2 regions of the Peribacillus frigoritolerans genome follow, and region 1 is predicted to be linked to the other one. Evidence: a T-box and tRNA genes for the amino acid it is inferred to sense, from the RefSeq annotation. Region 1 holds a T-box; the other holds one or more tRNA genes.
The links. A T-box is a leader RNA that pairs with one kind of tRNA and senses whether it is charged. The one in region 1 lies ahead of thrS (threonine--tRNA ligase), so its partner is inferred to be a tRNA-Thr.
Positions count from the first base shown of each region.

Region 2: it encodes a tRNA-Thr, which carries the amino acid that the T-box ahead of thrS (threonine--tRNA ligase) is inferred to sense. The anticodon was not compared.

Region 1 covers NZ_CP158190.1:4,397,771-4,404,655, reverse strand. Annotated here, with positions in the region: gene ABOA58_RS21545 (peptidase) at 1-108, shown strand, start outside; gene ABOA58_RS21540 (amino acid permease) at 213-1,670, shown strand; gene ABOA58_RS21535 (DUF7010 family protein) at 2,000-2,602, shown strand; gene ABOA58_RS21530 (hypothetical protein) at 2,645-2,920, opposite strand; T-box leader at 3,042-3,263, shown strand; T-box leader at 3,293-3,514, shown strand; T-box leader at 3,546-3,767, shown strand; gene thrS (threonine--tRNA ligase) at 3,828-5,735, shown strand; gene ABOA58_RS21520 (hypothetical protein) at 5,914-6,474, opposite strand; gene ABOA58_RS21515 (LysE family transporter) at 6,625-6,885, opposite strand, start outside.
Region 2 covers NZ_CP158190.1:4,952,998-4,959,882, reverse strand. Annotated here, with positions in the region: rRNA gene ABOA58_RS24555 (16S ribosomal RNA) at 259-1,809, shown strand; rRNA gene ABOA58_RS24550 (23S ribosomal RNA) at 1,986-4,918, shown strand; rRNA gene rrf (5S ribosomal RNA) at 5,037-5,152, shown strand; tRNA gene ABOA58_RS24540 (tRNA-Val) at 5,164-5,239, shown strand; tRNA gene ABOA58_RS24535 (tRNA-Thr) at 5,250-5,325, shown strand; tRNA gene ABOA58_RS24530 (tRNA-Lys) at 5,346-5,421, shown strand; tRNA gene ABOA58_RS24525 (tRNA-Leu) at 5,430-5,511, shown strand; tRNA gene ABOA58_RS24520 (tRNA-Gly) at 5,520-5,594, shown strand; tRNA gene ABOA58_RS24515 (tRNA-Leu) at 5,607-5,695, shown strand; tRNA gene ABOA58_RS24510 (tRNA-Arg) at 5,705-5,781, shown strand; tRNA gene ABOA58_RS24505 (tRNA-Pro) at 5,793-5,869, shown strand; tRNA gene ABOA58_RS24500 (tRNA-Ala) at 5,887-5,962, shown strand; tRNA gene ABOA58_RS24495 (tRNA-Met) at 5,991-6,067, shown strand; tRNA gene ABOA58_RS24490 (tRNA-Ile) at 6,078-6,154, shown strand; tRNA gene ABOA58_RS24485 (tRNA-Ser) at 6,176-6,268, shown strand; tRNA gene ABOA58_RS24480 (tRNA-Met) at 6,370-6,443, shown strand; tRNA gene ABOA58_RS24475 (tRNA-Asp) at 6,450-6,525, shown strand; tRNA gene ABOA58_RS24470 (tRNA-Phe) at 6,549-6,624, shown strand; tRNA gene ABOA58_RS24465 (tRNA-His) at 6,637-6,712, shown strand; tRNA gene ABOA58_RS24460 (tRNA-Gly) at 6,717-6,790, shown strand; tRNA gene ABOA58_RS24455 (tRNA-Ile) at 6,796-6,872, shown strand; tRNA gene ABOA58_RS24450 (tRNA-Asn) at 6,885-6,885, shown strand, end outside.

The DNA of each region.
Region 1 (6,885 bases):
GCCGAGATCATTGCCCTTACTTTAATTCAATGGTGTGGAATGGAGACTGAGCAGGATGGTGTCACCCAATCCGGGAATAGGGAGACGATACCAGGCAATGGCAATTAAACTGGATAGTAACCCAGCAAGTAAAGCACAAAGCGGTTGTTAAAAACTCTTATATTTCTTGAACTTTTAACTATAAAAGAAAATGAGGTAGGAACCATATGGATATGAATCTCATTGATAATCAAGAACCGACAGTTAAAAGGCAACTGAAAGCAAGGCATATGACCATGATTGCCATTGGCGGTTCAATAGGAACCGGATTATTCCTGGCAAGCGGGGCAACCATCCAGAGTGCAGGACCTGGTGGTGCCCTGGCTGCATATGCCTGCATTGGAATCATGGTTTATTTCTTGATGACGAGCTTAGGGGAAATGGCGACTTATATGCCTGTGTCGGGATCATTTTCCACCTACGCCACACGCTTTGTTGATCCCGCATTCGGCTTTGCACTTGGCTGGAATTATTGGTTTAACTGGGCAGTCACCCTTGCCGTGGAAATAGCTGCAGCAGCCATCATCATGAAATTTTGGCTCCCTGATGTACCCAGCCTTATATGGAGCGCATTGTTTCTTGGAATCGTCTTCACCCTCAACGCCCTATCCATTAAAAGCTATGGTGAATCTGAATATTGGTTTGCACTAATAAAAGTCATCGCCATCATTTTCTTTATCATTATTGGTCTATTGACCATATTGGGGGTTTTTGGCGGAAAGGTGATCGGATTTGAAAACTTCACCATGGATGAGGCACCATTCAAGGGAGGATTTTTATCGATCATCTCAATCTTTCTAATCGCGGGATTTTCTTTTCAAGGAACTGAACTTGTTGGTATTGCTGCCGGAGAAAGTGAAGAACCCGAAAAAAATGTTCCGAATGCGATCCGCCAAGTATTTTGGCGCATCCTCTTATTTTACATCGGGGCCATCCTGATACTCGGCCTCTTAATACCTTATACGAGTCCAAGTTTGTTGAACGGAGATGTCGAAAACATTTCTGTAAGCCCTTTCACGCTTGTCTTTGAACGGGCAGGACTGGCATTCGCGGCATCCGTCATGAATGCGGTCGTGTTAACCTCCTTACTATCCGCAGGGAACTCGGGGCTATATGCATCAACGCGGATGTTATGGTCGATGGCAAAAGATAAACAAGCTCCCAAATTCCTGGCTAAAGTCAACCGCAGGGGAATCCCGATGAATGCTTTGATCATGACATCCTTAATTGGAGGACTCGCCTTCTTGACCTCCATTTTCGGGGACCATGTATTTACATGGCTATTGAATGCATCCGGGCTGACCGGCTTCATCGCCTGGATTGGAATCGCCATAAGCCATTATCGCTTTAGACGTGCCTATGTTGCACAGGGTGGTGACCTAAACGAACTGAAATATAAAGCAAAATGGTTTCCATTCGGTCCGATTCTTTCATTCACCCTTTGCATGCTCGTCATAGCAGGACAGAACTATGGAGCATTCCTAAGCGGCAGCATCGACTGGTATGGCGTCGCCGTCTCCTATATCGGATTACCGATATTCCTGGTAGTCTGGTTAGGATACAAGATTTATCACAAGACCAAATTAATATCATTAAAAGATTGTCAATTCGATAAATCAGATGTGGCTTGATATCAATGGAAAAAACCTGAGACCCCTTTGGGGACTCAGGTTTTTTTATGGGGATTTGTATCGAAATCCAGTTATATCTGCGAAAATCGGAATATATCTGCGAAAATCGGAATATATCTGCGAAAATCGGAATATATCTGCGAAAATCGGAATATATCTGCGAAAATCCAGTTATATCTGCGAAAATCGGAATATATCTGCGAAAATCGAATTATATCTCCGAAACGGCAATTATCCATCTTAAATCATTTTTTTGCAGCTGAATAATTGGGAAGGGTGCGCAATACTATTATTCTATGTATGATAATACTTTGGATGAAAGGAAACTGATGATGAAAGAGGCGTTTCGCGGTTCTGGAATTGGAGTCATTTTCATGGCGTTCTTCGGTACAATGTGGGCAGGTACCGGTGTAATGGGATTGCAGGGGTGGGGGTTTCCCTACGTGGAACTCGCAGCCATATTGATCGGAATCATAATGGTTATCGGAGGCATATCATTAATTCATGCATCACAAAAAATGTCCAATCAAGTTTCAGAAAATGGGGCTAGGCGGCTGAGGCGTATCGGATTTTTGTTTAATATGGTCTTCATTGCCGAAGGTTTGCTGATTGGGATTGCCATTGCCATCTGTAACTTGATAAATCAGATTGATCTTATACCGGGAATCATCGCCATTATTGTTGGGATTCATTTTTTACCTTTGGCGTCACTTTTCCAAATCAAGATCTACTATGCAACAGGAGTGCTTCTCTGTTTATTGGCGCTGATCACATTGCTTATTGTGCCAGACACCGTCATGTTGAGGGAGCATCAAATCCTTGCACCGATATCATTGCTCGGCTTCGGATGTGCGCTAATTCTCTGGACCACTGCACTTACGCTATGGCTTGGAATAAAGAATTCAAGGCGAACGATAGCCGATGAAGATTGAACTCATCAAAAAACCCGTCATGATGAACGGGTTTCATTTCGATTAATTTTTCATCCAGGTCAAGAGCCTGACAATTTGAAATGGCTCATTCCAAACGAGAATGAAACTTAAAAGAAAGAATGCAGCCACAGCCAAAAACTTAGTCTTTCCTTGTTCATTGATAAACATGGCCCCGAAACTGCAAAACATACCAATAAGTAACGCACCGAATCCTGAAATCATAAGCAGCTCGGAGGCTTTTGGTAAAGCAAGGGAACAGCAAAATGCTAGTGTACCAATCACGGCAAATACGATAGACCAATTGCTTAAACTTTTCATAGAGACTCCTTTTTTACTAATTATACCAATTTAGTGTTTATAATAAAATAAATAAATTTGAGGTTGTCACTTATGGGAATATATTGTAATATATATAACAATATAAAAATCCATTTACATTTTAGAAGCATTGATAAGGATATGAATCATTTTTACGGTCTGCAGAGAGGGAAGGGCAGCTGCGAACTTCCTGGCTTAGGAAACTGATTTACCGCCTTTGAGCTATATCGGTGAACAAGAGTAACTGATATCGTCTAAGCTGCGTTACAAGCTCCAGAGCCATGAGTGTTTTCTTGCTTATGGGAAATTGGGTGGAATCACGGGTAACGCACTCGTCCCTTACTTAGGGATGGGTGCGTTTTTTATTATTATAATATTGCCATGATAAGGACATGAATCATTTTTACGGCCTTCAGACAGGGAAGGATAGCTGCGAACTTCCTGGCTTAGGAAACTGATTTACCGCCTTTGAGCTATATCGGTGAAAGAGAGTAACTGATATCGTCTAAGCTGCGTTACAAGCTCCAGAGCCATGAGTGTTTCTTGCTTATGGGAAATTGGGTGGAACCACGGGTAAACGCACTCGTCCCTTATATAGGGATGGGTGCGTTTTTTTATATATAAAAATATTGCGATGATGAGGACATGAATCATTTTTACGGCCTGCAGAGAGGGAAGGGTAGCTGCGAACTTCCTGGCTTAGGAAACTGATTTACCGCCTTTGAGCTATATCGGTGAACAAAAGTAACTGATATCGTCTAAGCTGCGTTACAAGCTCCAGAGCCATGAGTGTTTTTTGCTTATGGGAAAATGGGTGGAACCACGGGTAAACGCACTCGTCCCTTGCATAGGGATGTGTGCGTTTTTTTATTATTAAAAAAGGAGTGTTTATGTGATGGGTGAAAAAATGATTAAAGTTCAATTTCCGGATGGGCAGAAAAGGGAATATCCGCAAGGGGTGACAGTGGAAAGTGTGGCAGGGTCTATCAGCTCAAGTTTAAGGAAAAAGGCAGTAGCAGGAAAACTGGATAAGCAACTGGTTGATCTAAGTCACAAGCTTAATAAGGATGCCGAACTGTCGATCTTGACTCTGGATTCGGATGAAGGATTACAAGTATTACGACATACATCGGCACATGTTTTGGCGCAGGCTGTGAAAAGGTTATACCAAAACGTGGAATTAGGGATGGGGCCAGTCGTGGAAGATGGTTTTTACTATGATTTTAAGTTAGACCATCCTTTGAGTTCAGAAGATCTACAAGCCATTGAAAAAGAGATGGAGCATATCATAAGTGAAAATCTGGAAATTAAAAGGATCGAAGTGACTTATGAAGAAGCTGTGAAGTTATTCGAGGACAGAGGGGAGTCATTCAAGTTGGATATAGCAAAGAACATCCCTAATGGTGAAAAATTAACGCTCTATCAACAAGGGGAGTTCATCGATCTTTGCAGAGGGCCGCACCTTCCATCCACATCATTTGTAAAATCGTTCAAATTGACTCGTGTATCTGGTGCCTATTGGCGGGGAGACAATCAAAATGAAGTTCTTCAAAGGGTATATGGCGTGGCTTTCCGAAAGAAAAAAGATTTACAGGAGCATTTTGAATTTCTGGAAGAAGCGGCTAAACGCGATCACCGTAAATTAGGGAAGCAGTTGGAGTTATTCATGTTTTCGGAGGAAGCCCCTGGAATGCCGTTTTATTTACCGAAAGGACAAATCGTTAGAAATGAATTGGAGAAGTTCTCGCGGGAGCTTCAGACTGAGGCTGATTACGACGAAGTTCGGACTCCTTTCATGATGAACCAGCGCTTATGGGAACAATCGGGTCACTGGGATCATTACCATGAGAATATGTACTTTACAGAGGTGGATCAAACAAAATTTGCGATGAAGCCAATGAACTGTCCGGGTCATATGCTTATTTTCAAAAACAGTCTTTATTCTTACAGGGATTTACCGATCCGGATGGCCGAATTCGGTCAAGTCCACCGTCATGAATATAGCGGTGCATTGAACGGGATGCTGCGTGTCCGTACATTTTGCCAGGATGATGCCCACATCTATGTTCGGCAGGATCAAATCGAAAGTGAAATTAAACAAGTGTTTCATCTGATTGATAAGGTGTATCGCACTTTTGGATTCGAGTATTCCGTGGAGCTCTCGACTCGTCCAGAGGATTCAATGGGAGATGATTCCCTTTGGGAAGCTTCTGAAACAGCCTTGAAAAATGTACTGGAAAGCATCGGGATACATTATCAAGTTAATGAAGGGGACGGGGCATTTTATGGACCGAAAATTGATTTTCATATTAAAGATGCATTAAAACGAAGCCATCAATGTGCAACAATCCAGCTTGATTTTCAAATGCCCGACAAATTTGATCTGACTTACATCGATGAAAATAATGAAAAAGTACGTCCGGTCGTCATTCATCGTGCCATTTTTGGATCGATCGATCGTTTTTTTGGAATTCTGATAGAACATTTTGCCGGTGCTTTTCCGGTATGGCTCGCCCCGGTGCAAGTACAGATCATCCCTGTCTCACAGGTTCATTTGAATTATTGTTTAAAGGTTCAAAAAGAACTGAAGAATCAAGGCATAAGAGTGAAAATTGATGATCGGAATGAAAAGCTGGGGTATAAAGTCAGGGAAGCACAGATGGGGAAAATCCCATATATGCTGGTTCTTGGAGATAAAGAAGAGGAAGAAAATCAAGTGAATGTCCGGAAATACGGGGAACAAGAATTTGAAAATGTCGCAATAGAAACGTTCATCAAGAAAATGGTTCAGCAAATAAAAGAACGCAGCATCTAATAAAAAAGCAGCTTAATCCGGAATTCACGAGTAAAAACGCAAAACTCACGAGTAAAAGTGCAAAACTCACGAGTAAATTACAAAATTCACGAGTAAAAGCATGAAATTCACGAGTAAATGCCCCTTGGATTATGTTTTTATAAAAAGAGACAGCCGAAATAGCTCGGCTGCCTTTTTTCTATCTACAAATCCATACCCAGCCAACGCCCGGAATGAACTGTTGGAAACAGTTACCGCCCGGTCCGCCTTGACCGCCACCTTGACCGCCACCTTGACCGCCACCTTGACCGCCGCCTTGACCGCCACCCTGGCCGCCACCTTGACCGCCGCCTTGACCGCCGCCTTGACCGCCGCCTTGACCGCCACCTTGACCGCCGCCTTGGCCGCCGCCACCGACAGGGCAGGTTAATCCTAGGTATTGCAATCCGACTATATCTGTACGATGAACCTCATTTGGGATGCCACCTTCTAGTATCTGTACCATACCAGTGGCAGTATTGAGGCCCATCAAAATAAAGGTATGCTGGCTGTTACCCCAAAATGCTCTGAAACAATGACCTTGTCGGCCTGCGTTCAAATGGCTCTGAATAGTGGCTTCTGGAACCAGTGTTTGTACTGGCAGTCTGTTATCATAATAAGGCAAATCGGCATAAGAATTATCGTAATAATATGGATCATTATAATATGGATCATTATAATATGGATCATTATAAGAGTAATAACCGTAATTATTATACATTCAAGAAATCCTCCCTTTTTGTTTACCCTTTCAGGCTATGAACAAAGGGGGATAAGTGTCCGACATGGACAAAGATGGATACTAAAATGGGCAGCCTATTTTTATAATTTAAACGAATTTACGAGTAAACTCTTACATTTCCTAAACTCTTTATGTAAATAAAACCTTGGCTGCTTGGATGGCAAAGTAAATGCCAATCCCTATAAGGGATATTCCTGAAATGATCGAGATGCCCATTAAAATGGGTTTGGATAAAAAGCGTCTAAAGGTGCTGGCGATGATGGCCATAGCGAAATCCCAGGTTAAGAGGCCGACAAGGATACCTGAACTGTATAAAAGTAATTGTTCCATATCATATTTTGAAGCGGAGTTTGCGAGAATGGATCCATAAATCCCAAGCCAAAACAAAAT
Region 2 (6,885 bases), 560 kb from region 1:
AAACGTATTGCAAACATTTTTAGTACATGGTATATTATTTCTTGTCGCTAAGACAGCAACTTAAACAGCTAACAAGCTGTGAAAAACATTTTAAAAAAAGTTGTTGACGAAACGTGACGGAATGTGTTACATTATAGAGGTCGCTTCTGAGAGAAACGACAACAAATTGCTCTTTGAAAACTGAACAAAACAAAGCGCCAACGTTGAATTTTAAGTGAGCACACACTATCAAAAAAGCAAATGAGCAAGTCAAACATTTCTTCGGAGAGTTTGATCCTGGCTCAGGACGAACGCTGGCGGCGTGCCTAATACATGCAAGTCGAGCGAATCAATGGGAGCTTGCTCCCTGAGATTAGCGGCGGACGGGTGAGTAACACGTGGGCAACCTGCCTATAAGACTGGGATAACTTCGGGAAACCGGAGCTAATACCGGATACGTTCTTTTCTCGCATGAGAGAAGATGGAAAGACGGTTTACGCTGTCACTTATAGATGGGCCCGCGGCGCATTAGCTAGTTGGTGAGGTAATGGCTCACCAAGGCGACGATGCGTAGCCGACCTGAGAGGGTGATCGGCCACACTGGGACTGAGACACGGCCCAGACTCCTACGGGAGGCAGCAGTAGGGAATCTTCCGCAATGGACGAAAGTCTGACGGAGCAACGCCGCGTGAACGAAGAAGGCCTTCGGGTCGTAAAGTTCTGTTGTTAGGGAAGAACAAGTACCAGAGTAACTGCTGGTACCTTGACGGTACCTAACCAGAAAGCCACGGCTAACTACGTGCCAGCAGCCGCGGTAATACGTAGGTGGCAAGCGTTGTCCGGAATTATTGGGCGTAAAGCGCGCGCAGGTGGTTCCTTAAGTCTGATGTGAAAGCCCACGGCTCAACCGTGGAGGGTCATTGGAAACTGGGGAACTTGAGTGCAGAAGAGGAAAGTGGAATTCCAAGTGTAGCGGTGAAATGCGTAGAGATTTGGAGGAACACCAGTGGCGAAGGCGACTTTCTGGTCTGTAACTGACACTGAGGCGCGAAAGCGTGGGGAGCAAACAGGATTAGATACCCTGGTAGTCCACGCCGTAAACGATGAGTGCTAAGTGTTAGAGGGTTTCCGCCCTTTAGTGCTGCAGCTAACGCATTAAGCACTCCGCCTGGGGAGTACGGCCGCAAGGCTGAAACTCAAAGGAATTGACGGGGGCCCGCACAAGCGGTGGAGCATGTGGTTTAATTCGAAGCAACGCGAAGAACCTTACCAGGTCTTGACATCCTCTGACAACCCTAGAGATAGGGCTTTCCCCTTCGGGGGACAGAGTGACAGGTGGTGCATGGTTGTCGTCAGCTCGTGTCGTGAGATGTTGGGTTAAGTCCCGCAACGAGCGCAACCCTTGATCTTAGTTGCCAGCATTCAGTTGGGCACTCTAAGGTGACTGCCGGTGACAAACCGGAGGAAGGTGGGGATGACGTCAAATCATCATGCCCCTTATGACCTGGGCTACACACGTGCTACAATGGATGGTACAAAGGGCTGCAAACCTGCGAAGGTAAGCGAATCCCATAAAGCCATTCTCAGTTCGGATTGCAGGCTGCAACTCGCCTGCATGAAGCCGGAATCGCTAGTAATCGCGGATCAGCATGCCGCGGTGAATACGTTCCCGGGCCTTGTACACACCGCCCGTCACACCACGAGAGTTTGTAACACCCGAAGTCGGTGAGGTAACCTTCATGGAGCCAGCCGCCTAAGGTGGGACAGATGATTGGGGTGAAGTCGTAACAAGGTAGCCGTATCGGAAGGTGCGGCTGGATCACCTCCTTTCTAAGGATAATTACGAGAGCGCTTTTGTTTTGTTCAGTTTTGAATGAGTAATTCATTCAAATAGGAAAGACAAACATCACGATGTGATGGATTCTTTCTGCTTTGTTCCTTGAAAACTAGATAATAGATAGAAGGCAATTAATTTTTTTCAAAGCATCTGTAAGATCTTTTTTAACGGTTAAGTTAGAAAGGGCGCACGGTGGATGCCTTGGCACTAGGAGCCGATGAAGGACGGGACTAACACCGATATGCTTCGGGGAGCTGTAAGTAAGCTTTGATCCGGAGATTTCCGAATGGGGAAACCCACTGTTCGTAATGGAACAGTATCTTTACCTGAATACATAGGGTACTGAAGGCAGACCCGGGGAACTGAAACATCTAAGTACCCGGAGGAAGAGAAAGCAAACGCGATTTCCTGAGTAGCGGCGAGCGAAACGGAATTAGCCCAAACCAAGAGGCTTGCCTCTTGGGGTTGTAGGACACTCAACATGGAGTTACAAAGGAACGGGGTAAATGAAGCGATCTGGAAAGATCCGTCGAAGAAGGTAAAAACCCTGTAGTTGAAACTTCGTTCCCTCCTGAGTGGATCCTGAGTACGGCGGGACACGAGAAATCCCGTCGGAAGCAGGGAGGACCATCTCCCAAGGCTAAATACTCCCTAGTGACCGATAGTGAACCAGTACCGTGAGGGAAAGGTGAAAAGCACCCCGGAAGGGGAGTGAAATAGATCCTGAAACCGTGTGCCTACAAGTAGTCAAAGCCCGTTAATGGGTAATGGCGTGCCTTTTGTAGAATGAACCGGCGAGTTACGATTTCATGCGAGGTTAAGTTGATGAGACGGAGCCGCAGCGAAAGCGAGTCTGAATAGGGCGAATGAGTATGAGGTCGTAGACCCGAAACCAGGTGATCTACCCATGTCCAGGGTGAAGTTCAGGTAACACTGAATGGAGGCCCGAACCCACGCACGTTGAAAAGTGCGGGGATGAGGTGTGGGTAGCGGAGAAATTCCAATCGAACCTGGAGATAGCTGGTTCTCTCCGAAATAGCTTTAGGGCTAGCCTCAAGATGAGAGTATTGGAGGTAGAGCACTGATTGGACTAGGGGCCCCCAACGGGTTACCGAATTCAGTCAAACTCCGAATGCCAAATACTTATTCTTGGGAGTCAGACTGCGAGTGATAAGATCCGTAGTCGAAAGGGAAACAGCCCAGACCACCAGCTAAGGTCCCAAAGTATACGTTAAGTGGAAAAGGATGTGGAGTTGCTTAGACAACCAGGATGTTGGCTTAGAAGCAGCCACCATTTAAAGAGTGCGTAATAGCTCACTGGTCGAGTGACTCCGCGCCGAAAATGTACCGGGGCTAAACGTATCACCGAAGCTGTGGATTGACACCGTATGGTGTCGATGGTAGGAGAGCGTTCTAAGGGCGTTGAAGTCAGACCGGAAGGACTGGTGGAGCGCTTAGAAGTGAGAATGCCGGTATGAGTAGCGAAAGAAGGGTGAGAATCCCTTCCACCGAATGCCTAAGGTTTCCTGAGGAAGGCTCGTCCGCTCAGGGTTAGTCGGGACCTAAGCCGAGGCCGAAAGGCGTAGGCGATGGACAACAGGTTGATATTCCTGTACCACCTATACATCGTTTGAACGATGGGGGGACGCAGAAGGATAGGGTAAGCGCGCTGTTGGATATGCGCGTCCAAGCAGTTAGGCCGGAAACGAGGCAAATCCCGTTTCCATTAAGGCGGAGCTGTGATGGCGAGGGAAATATAGTACCGAAGTTCCTGATTCCACGCTGCCAAGAAAAGCCTCTAGTGAGATGTAAGGTGCCCGTACCGCAAACCGACACAGGTAGGCGAGGAGAGAATCCTAAGGTGTGCGAGAGAACTCTCGTTAAGGAACTCGGCAAAATGACCCCGTAACTTCGGGAGAAGGGGTGCTTTTTAGGGTGAATAGCCCAGAAAAGCCGCAGTGAATAGGCCCAGGCGACTGTTTAGCAAAAACACAGGTCTCTGCGAAGCCGCAAGGCGAAGTATAGGGGCTGACACCTGCCCGGTGCTGGAAGGTTAAGGGGAGAGGTTAGCGCAAGCGAAGCTTTGAACCGAAGCCCCAGTAAACGGCGGCCGTAACTATAACGGTCCTAAGGTAGCGAAATTCCTTGTCGGGTAAGTTCCGACCCGCACGAAAGGTGTAACGATCTGGGCACTGTCTCAACGAGAGACTCGGTGAAATTATAGTACCTGTGAAGATGCAGGTTACCCGCGACAGGACGGAAAGACCCCGTGGAGCTTTACTGCAGCCTGATATTGAATTTTGGTACAGCTTGTACAGGATAGGTAGGAGCCTGAGAAGCCGGAGCGCCAGCTTCGGTGGAGGCGTTGGTGGGATACTACCCTGGCTGTATTGAAATTCTAACCCGCGCCCCTTATCGGGGTGGGAGACAGTGTCAGGTGGGCAGTTTGACTGGGGCGGTCGCCTCCTAAAGAGTAACGGAGGCGCCCAAAGGTTCCCTCAGAATGGTTGGAAATCATTCGTAGAGTGTAAAGGCACAAGGGAGCTTGACTGCGAGACCTACAAGTCGAGCAGGGACGAAAGTCGGGCTTAGTGATCCGGTGGTTCCGCATGGAAGGGCCATCGCTCAACGGATAAAAGCTACCCCGGGGATAACAGGCTTATCTCCCCCAAGAGTCCACATCGACGGGGAGGTTTGGCACCTCGATGTCGGCTCATCGCATCCTGGGGCTGTAGTCGGTCCCAAGGGTTGGGCTGTTCGCCCATTAAAGCGGTACGCGAGCTGGGTTCAGAACGTCGTGAGACAGTTCGGTCCCTATCCGTCGCGGGCGCAGGAAATTTGAGAGGAGCTGTCCTTAGTACGAGAGGACCGGGATGGACGCACCGCTGGTGTACCAGTTGTCTTGCCAAAGGCATAGCTGGGTAGCTACGTGCGGACGGGATAAGTGCTGAAAGCATCTAAGCATGAAGCCCCCCTCAAGATGAGATTTCCCATGGCGCAAGCTAGTAAGATCCCTGAAAGATGATCAGGTTGATAGGTCAGAGGTGGAAGCATGGTGACATGTGGAGCTGACTGATACTAATAGATCGAGGACTTAACCAACGCTTTTTAAAAAATGAAATACCTTCTTATTATCTAGTTTTGAAGGAATGAAAATTTCTTCTTGCATTTTCTCAAAAAGACGTTATAATAATATATGTCTTGAAAAATGTTAACATTGTTTGGTGACGATAGCGAAGAGGTCACACCCGTTCCCATTCCGAACACGGCAGTTAAGCTCTTCAGCGCCGATGGTAGTTGGGGGTTTCCCCCTGTGAGAGTAGGACGTCGCCAAGCAGGTTTTATATGGAGGATTAGCTCAGCTGGGAGAGCATCTGCCTTACAAGCAGAGGGTCGGCGGTTCGATCCCGTCATCCTCCACCATTTTACACCTGCCGGTGTAGCTCAACTGGTAGAGCAACTGACTTGTAATCAGTAGGTTGGGGGTTCAAGTCCTCTTGCCGGCACCATTTTAAGATAGTACAAGCACGAGCCATTAGCTCAGTTGGTAGAGCATCTGACTTTTAATCAGAGGGTCGAAGGTTCGAATCCTTCATGGCTCACCATTTTATATGCGGGTGTGGCGGAATTGGCAGACGCACCAGACTTAGGATCTGGCGCCGCAAGGCGTGGGGGTTCAAGTCCCTTCACCCGCATCTTTCATGCGGAAGTAGTTCAGTGGTAGAATACAACCTTGCCAAGGTTGGGGTCGCGGGTTCGAATCCCGTCTTCCGCTCCACTTTTCGTATGTGCCGGGGTGGCGGAACTGGCAGACGCACAGGACTTAAAATCCTGCGGTAGGTGACTACCGTACCGGTTCGATTCCGGTCCTCGGCACCATCATAATATGCGCCCGTAGCTCAATTGGATAGAGCATCTGACTACGAATCAGAAGGTTGTAGGTTCGACTCCCGCCGGGCGCACCATGTTTTTATTGCGGGAAGTAGCTCAGCTTGGTAGAGCACTTGGTTTGGGACCAAGGGGTCGCAGGTTCGAATCCTGTCTTCCCGACCACGTGATTTTTAATGAATGGGGCCTTAGCTCAGCTGGGAGAGCGCCTGCCTTGCACGCAGGAGGTCAGCGGTTCGATCCCGCTAGGCTCCACCATTTTTCAATCAGATACTTATATTATATTGGCGGTGTAGCTCAGCTGGCTAGAGCGTACGGTTCATACCCGTGAGGTCGGGGGTTCGATCCCCTCCGCCGCTACCAATAAATATAAGGACCTTTAGCTCAGCTGGTTAGAGCAGACGGCTCATAACCGTCCGGTCGTAGGTTCGAGTCCTACAAGGTCCACCATATTCATTTTTTAAAAGCCGTGGAGGTATACCCAAGTTCGGCTGAAGGGATCGGTCTTGAAAACCGACAGGGGAGTCAAATCCCGCGGGGGTTCGAATCCCTCTACCTCCTCCATTTTTTTAAAAGCAGCAAGTTGTTTTTAAACAACCTTACATAGAGGAAGCGAAAAAACGATATACACGAAAACTTGATGCAAATCGTTTCATTATTACCGTCGCGGGGTGGAGCAGTCCGGTAGCTCGTCGGGCTCATAACCCGAAGGTCGCAGGTTCAAATCCTGTCCCCGCAATTATTAGGTCCCGTGGTGTAGCGGTTAACATGCCTGCCTGTCACGCAGGAGATCGCGGGTTCGATTCCCGTCGGGACCGCCATTTTTTAAATTTAATACAAATGTGGCTCAGTAGCTCAGTCGGTAGAGCAAAGGACTGAAAATCCTTGTGTCGGCGGTTCGATTCCGTCCTGAGCCACCATATCTTATTACGGCGGTTGTGGCGAAGTGGTTAACGCACCTGATTGTGGTTCAGGCATTCGTGGGTTCGATTCCCATCAGTCGCCCCATTTCGCGGGTGTAGTTTAGTGGTAAAACCTCAGCCTTCCAAGCTGATGATGAGGGTTCGATTCCCTTCACCCGCTCCAAATATGGGCCTATAGCTCAGCTGGTTAGAGCGCACGCCTGATAAGCGTGAGGTCGATGGTTCGAGTCCATTTAGGCCCACCATATTCATATTGTT